DNA from 2 places in the Metabacillus sp. Hm71 genome. Region 2 is predicted to be linked to the other one. Evidence: predicted binding sites of a transcription regulator. Region 2 holds the regulator's gene; the other holds the start of a gene.

Region 1 (4,438 bases), 2.0 Mb from region 2:
ACTATACAGTCAAACGTAACACTTAGCTGATTTCTTAAATAAATATGTGAAATACCGTTTAATAATACCTTTTCCATTGAAAAACAGCTTATTATGACCGTAAATGAGTGATAAAGCGATAATTGGCAGGTTTTAACTAGAATCAAGAGTATTTTTTTGAATTTTTCAATATTTCGAATAGTGTTTATGTATGTAGCTTTACAATATTAAAAAAATCCTCATAAGTATCCAAATAAAAATCAGCGCCTTTTTCCTGGTTTTGAAACAAGCAAGTATACAAACCCACTTCTTTAGCAGGAATAATATCTAAAAGACGATCTCCTATTGCTAAATCCAAACTGTATTTTTCATGCAAATACTGATAGGCCGTAGAATTAGGTTTCCTTGGAAAACCATCATCGCCGGCTACAATTTCACGAAAATAATGATTCCAGCCATAATAATCGAGAATAAATTGAACCTCTTCTCTTGGCTTATGTGTCATAATAACATTTGCATTGGAATATTTTAAAACCTCTTCAACAAAAGGAAACGGTTTCTTATGCTCTGGTGACAAGGATTTATCCTTCTCTCTAAATTCAACTATGCTTTCATTTGTAAGATTAAAATTCTTAGCGGCATTTGAGACAGACACTTTAAGCTGATTTAAAATGTCTTCCTTTGGTATTTTTCCATTTAATATCTCATACATAACTTCTGTAAATGCAGGGTATGTATCAAACAAAGTGCCATCAAAATCCCATAAAATGTTCAATATATTCTTCCTTTCAATGGTTAAAATTCTTAGTGGTTTTGAGATTGTTAATATATATCCATTTTATCATATTCAACTTATTTTCTTGGGACCTTCTTCAACATTAATAGAGCTAACACCCCTAGGCAAATATAGCCGAAAATTGGATACAATAACGATATTAAAGAACTATAACCAAACTTACTAATAAAAGCGGCAGCACTTAAAATAGCAATCACAATGACCATCCGCGGTAGATTAATATAAGATAAAACCTGTTTTTCAAGTCCAAATAAGTTACCAATAACCGATGTAAAAACTTCTCCATAAATTACTGCAATGTAGATAAAATAAAAGGCATAAAACGTCGTTTTCATAGCTTCAGCCATCGGTATTTCATATTGAGTTAAATTTGGTAATGTAGATAATGCCAGATGGCTGCTGATTAAAATAATCGTTAAGAGAAGTCCGCCAAGAAATCCTCCTCTTTTCAACACTTTTTCATCCTGAATCTCATTTGCTAAAGGCACTAGAACAGCTGCAGACATTGTCAAGTTAAACGCGGCATATGAAAAAGCAGACAATATCCATTTAAAAGACGAAGCTGGTTCGCTCGGTATGTTAAAAAAAGGTTCAATAGAAAACGATCGAACAGCAAGTATGGTACTAAATAATATTAACATCGGAACAACAATTATATTTACGCTGAATAGCCCGTTTACACCAAAAAACATAACCCCGATTGTAAGCAAAATCGTTATGATTACTCCGATTCTTACGGGAAGATTAAGCTGCTCATAAAAAATCGCACCAGCACCAGATAACATAATTGAAGTTAAACCTAATAGAATGATAAGCATAAAAAGATTAACAAAGCTCCCGAACTTTCTCCCAAATAAAAAAGTCATTAAATCCTGGTACGACTCTGCATTTATTCTTTTTGAAAGAACAAGCATTTTGATCCCAAGAGATATAAAAAGAAATCCGGCTAACAAAATACCAGCAAGTCCAAAAACACCGTATTTCGTGAAAAATTCAACGATTTCCCTCCCTGTTGCAAATCCCGCTCCAACTACAGTCCCGACATATACTGCTGCAACCTGAAAGGAAAAAACCCAAGATTTCTTCTTCATCCAGCACACCTCACTAAAGTTTACCAAAGCTTGTATCATTATATGAAGAAAAGCTGGGATGATTCTTTTCTCTTTGAAACTATGATTATAATGGTAAAAATTCCTATATATTTTTTAAAAGCAAAACACTTGAAAGTCAAAAAAGGTCAAAGTATACTATAGTCAAAGATGGTCAAACAAATGGCCATTTTCTTTATCACTCATTGGTCAAAAAACATCAAAGCATCTTATTTAAAGAACTTTACAAAAAATTTATCCCATCTTAACGGGCAATAACCCCCCACCTCAAGATTCAAAAGAAGCTAAGAAGATAAGTGGGGGATAACTTTCCGTAAAGGTCCGATAAGTCTTGCTAACCATCAGTGGGGAAGCAGAAAAACCCCACTGATAGAAGTCTCACTTTATAGAAAAGGGGTTTTTTAAATGATGTGTGAAAAATGTAATAAGAATAAAGCTGCTATCAATTTAACAGTACAAATTAATAGTCAAAGAGAACAAGTAACATTATGTCATGATTGCTATTCAACCTATAAACAGTCAATTCCTACAGGATTTTCAAGCGGATTCTCAGCATTTTCATTTGATGAGTTCTTTAAAGGAATACAACAAAGCCAAGCTTCACAATTTACAAGTACTAAGCCGCAAACACAAGGAAGCGGCGGAGGAATATTAGATCACCTTGGCCGCAACTTAACAAATGCAGCTCGTGCCGGACTAATTGATCCTGTCATTGGCCGTGATGAAGAAGTTGACCGTGTTATCGAAATTTTAAATCGCCGTAATAAAAACAACCCGGTTTTAATCGGTGAGCCTGGTGTTGGTAAAACAGCAGTTGTTGAAGGTCTAGCCTTAAAAATTGCAAATGGCACTGTTCCATCAAAGCTTGCTAATAAAGAAGTATATCTTTTAGATGTTGCTTCACTTGTTGCAAGCACAGGTATTAGAGGTCAATTTGAAGAGCGCATGAAAAAACTAATTGAGGAGCTTCAACAGCGTAAAAACATCATTTTATTCATTGATGAAATTCATCAGCTTGTAGGTGCCGGTTCTGCAGAAGGTTCAATGGATGCAGGCAATATTTTAAAACCTGCATTAGCCCGTGGTGAACTTCAAGTTGTTGGTGCAACAACACTTAAAGAATACCGAACTATTGAAAAGGATGCTGCACTTGAACGTCGCTTCCAACCGGTAATGGTTAACGAACCGTCCCTTGAGCAAGCTGTAAATATTTTAAAAGGACTTCAAGAGAAGTATGAAAATTATCACCATGTAACATACTCAGAGGAAGCAATTAATGCTTGTGTTACTTTATCCCATCGCTATATTCAAGATCGCTTCTTACCTGATAAGGCAATTGACCTATTAGATGAAGCAGGTTCTAAAAAGAATTTAGCGATTACGAACGTTAATAAAGAACAAATAAAAGAACGTTTAAAACAGCTGGCTAAACAAAAAGAAGAAGCAACAAAAAATGAACACTATGAATTAGCTGCTAAGTTAAGAGATGAAGAAGACCGTCTCGAGGCTCAACTAAACAAAGAAGCAAATTCCGAAAAACCGACAGTTGATGTTGAGGATATTCAAGAAATCATTGAAAAGAAAACAGGCATACCTGTCGGAAAGCTTCAAGAAAATGAACAAGCAAAAATGAAGCATTTAGAGAAGCGTTTATCGGAAAAAGTAATCGGACAAGCTGATGCAGTCAAAAAAGTCGCTAAAGCGATTAGAAGAAGCCGCGCAGGCTTAAAGTCTAAAACAAGACCAATTGGTTCCTTCCTCTTTGTTGGACCAACAGGGGTAGGGAAAACCGAATTAACTAAAACACTGGCTGAAGAGTTATTCGGCTCAAAAGATGCTATGATTCGTCTTGACATGAGTGAATATATGGAGAAACATTCTGTTTCCAAAATCATCGGTTCACCTCCAGGTTATGTTGGCCATGATGAAGCAGGTCAATTAACCGAAAAGGTTCGCCGAAATCCTTACAGTATCATTTTATTAGATGAAATTGAAAAAGCACATCCAGATGTTCAGCATATGTTCCTGCAAATTCTTGAGGACGGCCGTCTCACTGATAGTAGCGGACGCACAGTAAGCTTCAAGGACACCGTCATTATTATGACAAGTAATGCAGGGATTGGAGAAAAGCGGATCACTGTAGGCTTCGAAACGGACTCAAATACTGGAGTTGAAGAAAGCCAGCTTTTACAATCACTAGGATCTTTCTTCAAGCCTGAATTCTTAAACCGCTTTGATAATATTATTGAATTCTCTTCCCTTAAAAAGGACGACCTTAACAAGATTGTTACATTAATGCTTAATGAATTGGCTTCTGTTTTAGCAGAACAAGACATTACCTTAAAAGTGACAGATAAAGCGAAGGAAAAACTAGCGATTTTAGGCTACCATCCAACATTTGGTGCAAGGCCGCTTCGTCGTGTCATCCAAGAACATGTTGAGGATGAACTAACTGACCTTCTATTAGATGAAGGGGATGTGACAAGTGTAACCGTTGATGTTGAAAATGATGAAATTATCGTTAAAAAGTAAAATAAATATAAGGCTGTCTCAC
Region 2 (4,438 bases):
TGAATAGCCCGGAAAAGCCGCAGTGAATAGGCCCAGGCGACTGTTTAGCAAAAACACAGGTCTCTGCGAAGCCGCAAGGCGAAGTATAGGGGCTGACGCCTGCCCGGTGCTGGAAGGTTAAGGGGAGAGGTTAGCGCAAGCGAAGCTTTGAACTGAAGCCCCAGTAAACGGCGGCCGTAACTATAACGGTCCTAAGGTAGCGAAATTCCTTGTCGGGTAAGTTCCGACCCGCACGAAAGGCGTAACGATCTGGGCACTGTCTCAACGAGAGACTCGGTGAAATTATAGTACCTGTGAAGATGCAGGTTACCCGCGACAGGACGGAAAGACCCCGTGGAGCTTTACTGTAGCCTGATATTGAATTTTGGTACAGCTTGTACAGGATAGGTAGGAGCCTGAGAAGCCGGAGCGCCAGCTTCGGTGGAGGCGTCGGTGGGATACTACCCTGGCTGTATTGAAATTCTAACCCGCGGCCCTTATCGGGCCGGGAGACAGTGTCAGGTGGGCAGTTTGACTGGGGCGGTCGCCTCCTAAAATGTAACGGAGGCGCCCAAAGGTTCCCTCAGAATGGTTGGAAATCATTCGCAGAGTGTAAAGGCACAAGGGAGCTTGACTGCGAGACCTACAAGTCGAGCAGGGACGAAAGTCGGGCTTAGTGATCCGGTGGTTCCGCATGGAAGGGCCATCGCTCAACGGATAAAAGCTACCCCGGGGATAACAGGCTTATCTCCCCCAAGAGTCCACATCGACGGGGAGGTTTGGCACCTCGATGTCGGCTCATCGCATCCTGGGGCTGTAGTCGGTCCCAAGGGTTGGGCTGTTCGCCCATTAAAGCGGTACGCGAGCTGGGTTCAGAACGTCGTGAGACAGTTCGGTCCCTATCCGTCGTGGGCGCAGGAAATTTGAGAGGAGCTGTCCTTAGTACGAGAGGACCGGGATGGACGCACCGCTGGTGTACCAGTTGTCTTGCCAAAGGCATAGCTGGGTAGCTATGTGCGGAAGGGATAAGTGCTGAAAGCATCTAAGCATGAAGCCCCCCTCAAGATGAGATTTCCCTGTTACTTTGTAACGTAAGATCCCTGAAAGATGATCAGGTTGATAGGTCAGAGGTGGAAGCGCGGTGACGTGTGGAGCTGACTGATACTAATCGATCGAGGACTTAACCTATTTGGAAAAGCGTAAGCTCAGTAATTGAATTGTATAATCGTTATCTAGTTTTGAAGGAACATTTCTTCAAAAATAAACGTAAAAAATATCTTGATTTTTTACAAAAACTTAATATAATAGTATTTGTCGCTTATAAAACGACATCAAAATATATCTGGTGGCGATAGCGAAGAGGTCACACCCGTTCCCATGCCGAACACGGAAGTTAAGCTCTTCAGCGCCGATGGTAGTTGGGGGTCTCCCCCTGTGAGAGTAGGACGTTGCCAGGTAAGAGGATAAAAAGATCAGTAGAGATACTGGTCTTTTTTGTTGTTAAAAAATCTCCAGTAATAGTCATATAAACTTATTCCTTTATGCTCTCTTTTTACAATATTCCTTTAATATTTTTCAATAATTGTGGTTGAAGACAATCATTTGAGTATACATATAGTAAGATCACATAATTAGCTAAATCAAAAGGAGAAAAAATGGGGATGCTCGATTTCTTAGGTCACGATACATATATAATGTTTGCACGTATCTTTATTGCAGCTGTTTTTTGTGGGGTAATTGGGTTGGAGCGTGAATTTAATAATCATCCAGCAGGATTTCGTACCCATTTATTAGTGGGTATAGGCTCTTGTTTAATGATGATTCTTTCACTTTATGGTTTCAAAGATTATATAGATAACAATCAAAATATTCGTTTTGATCCAGCAAGAATTCCCTCCTATGTTATTAGCGGTATAGGTTTCTTAGGTGGCGGTACAATCTTGGTTAAAGGAGCAACTGTAAGAGGATTAACAACGGCTGCTTCCATTTGGATTGTTGCTGGTTTAGGACTTGTGATTGGTGCAGGTATGTATGTTTTAGCATTATTTACTACAATTATTGTTTTAATGTGCTTAATATTTTTGAATCGAATAGAAAAATATATGAATGTCAATAAAGCAAGGAACAAAATGAAAGTAGCCCTCCATTCAGGCAAGAGCAGCATTACAATTGAACAATTAACTGAAAAACTATCATCATATGAGATCTCAACAAATAAAATTATTATGACAAATTGTAGAAGGGATAAGGAGGGAAATGTCGTATTTTATTATCAATTAGAAATTGATATCTCATCGGTTCTTCATACTGATTTAGAAAAGCTATTACTGGACTATCCTGAGATTGAAAAAATCTTTTAAATAGGTTTTACCTTCACTTAATTTGGCAATATTTAAAATGAAACAGAAAAGTTGAAAAATTTTTCTGTTCGTTTTATAGTTGAATTAAAGTCAAATATAGTCAAAGTCAGTGAGGGGGAGGTTGAGTGAGGAATATTTCAGACATTATTGAACAGTACTTAAAAAAGGTACTGGATAGTAGCGGGAAAGAAATAGTTGAGATTAAACGAAGTGAAATTGCTGATAGATTTCAATGTGTACCTTCGCAGATTAACTACGTTATCAATACACGATTTACGATTGAAAGAGGCTATATTGTAGAAAGTAAACGTGGCGGAGGCGGTTATATTCGAATCATTAAAGTTCGAACAAATAATCACGCACAGCTGCTCGACCAAATCTTACACTTAATTGATCATCGCCTTTCACAGGCCGCTGCTGAAGACATTATAGGTCGACTTGTTAGTGAAGAGGTAATTTCTGCACGTGAAGCGAAATTAATGTTAAGTGTCATTGACCGTTCAGTGTTATATATTGACCTCCCTCACAGGGATGAGCTTAGGGCAAGAATGGTTAAGGCCATGTTAACTTCGTTGAAATATAAGTGAAAGTAGGGGAGACGGATGATTTGCCAGGAGTGTAATGAAAGACCGGCAACGTTTCACTTTACAAAAGTGATTAATGGTGAAAAAACGGAAGTCCATATATGTGAGCATTGTGCAAAAGAAAATAGTGAATTCTTTATGTTCAATGTTAATCCTGGATTTTCTTTAAATAATTTATTAACTGGTTTGCTAAATATGGAATCTGGAAACATAAAGTCAGAGGAAAAGAATGTATTTGCATCAAATGATGTTCCTCAGTGCAGCCGATGCAAAATGACCTTTCAGCAATTTAAAAAGGTTGGCAGATTAGGCTGTTCAAATTGCTATCATACGTTTAAAAACTATATAACACCTATCCTTCGACGTGTTCATGGCGGGAATACAGCCCACTCTGGTAAAATCCCGAAACGCATCGGTGGAGACATTCATATACGAAAGCAAATAGAGGATTTGAAAAATAAAATTCACCACTTAATTGTCCAGGAAGAGTTTGAGCAAGCTGCTATGGTTAGAGATCAAATTAGAACCCTTGAAAAACAATTAAGCGGCCTTTATGAGGAGGGATCATGATTATGTCACTCCAAAACTTCATGAATAAAGCAATGAGTGCTTGGATGAGCCAAGAGGGGCCGGATTCAGATATTGTGTTAAGCAGCCGTATACGATTAGCTCGTAATATGGAGCAGTATAAGTTTCCGACACTTTCTACAAATGAAGAAGCACAAAGTGTTCTAAATTTCTTCGAGAAAACATATGCAAATAAAACCTTTCAAAAAATCGGTCATTTAGAGCTGTTGAAGATGAATGATATGCAGCCCATCCAAAAAAGAGTCTTAGTGGAAAAGCATTTGATAAGCCCTAACCTAGCAGAAAACTCTATTTACGGAGGATGCTTATTATCTGAAAACGAAGAAGTTAGCATCATGCTAAACGAAGAGGATCATATTCGCATACAATGTTTATTCCCGGGATTTCAGCTTAAAGAAGCATTGGATATGGCCAACATGTTAGATGATTTGATTGAACAAGAAGTTGATTATGCTTTTGATGAAAATAGAGGCTATTTAACAAGCTGCCCGACAAATGTAGGGACTGGTTTAAGAGCATCGGTTATGATGCATCTACCGGCTTTAGTTCTTACTCAGAAAATTAATCGAATTATTCCGGCCATTAATCAGCTTGGGTTGGTTGTAAGAGGAATATATGGTGAGGGCAGTGAAGCTGTAGGCAACATTTTTCAGATTTCCAACCAAATCACATTAGGCAAAACTGAAAAAGACATTGTCGAGGACTTGATAAGTGTTGTTCAGCAATTAATTACACAAGAAAGGTCTACCAGAGAGGATTTATACAACTCCTCACAACATCAGCTGGAAGACAGGGTTTACCGATCATTAGGAACATTGGTATACAGTCGAATTATTGAATCCAATGAGACAGCCAAGTGTTTATCTGATGTTAGATTGGGAATTGATTTAGGAATTATAAAAGACTTATCCCGCACTATTCTCAATG

The links. Region 2 encodes CtsR, which represses protease genes until heat stress. Its sites were predicted from a motif close to ATGGTCAATAAAGGTCAAACA; they were not measured.
Region 1: ACSVDH_RS09990 (ATP-dependent Clp protease ATP-binding subunit) is a predicted target of CtsR. The motif match lies at 2,025-2,045, and genes of this name have one in related genera.

The regions. Positions count from the first base shown of each region.
Region 1 covers NZ_CM200278.1:2,125,028-2,129,465, reverse strand. The annotation lists gene ACSVDH_RS10000 (HAD-IA family hydrolase) at 185-754, opposite strand; gene ACSVDH_RS09995 (YkvI family membrane protein) at 832-1,866, opposite strand; gene ACSVDH_RS09990 (ATP-dependent Clp protease ATP-binding subunit) at 2,290-4,416, shown strand.
Region 2 covers NZ_CM200278.1:104,412-108,849, forward strand. The annotation lists rRNA gene ACSVDH_RS00545 (23S ribosomal RNA) at 1-1,167, shown strand, start outside; rRNA gene rrf (5S ribosomal RNA) at 1,321-1,436, shown strand; gene ACSVDH_RS00555 (MgtC/SapB family protein) at 1,635-2,339, shown strand; gene ACSVDH_RS00560 (CtsR family transcriptional regulator) at 2,465-2,926, shown strand; gene mcsA (protein-arginine kinase activator protein McsA) at 2,942-3,493, shown strand; gene mcsB (protein-arginine kinase McsB) at 3,496-4,438, shown strand, end outside.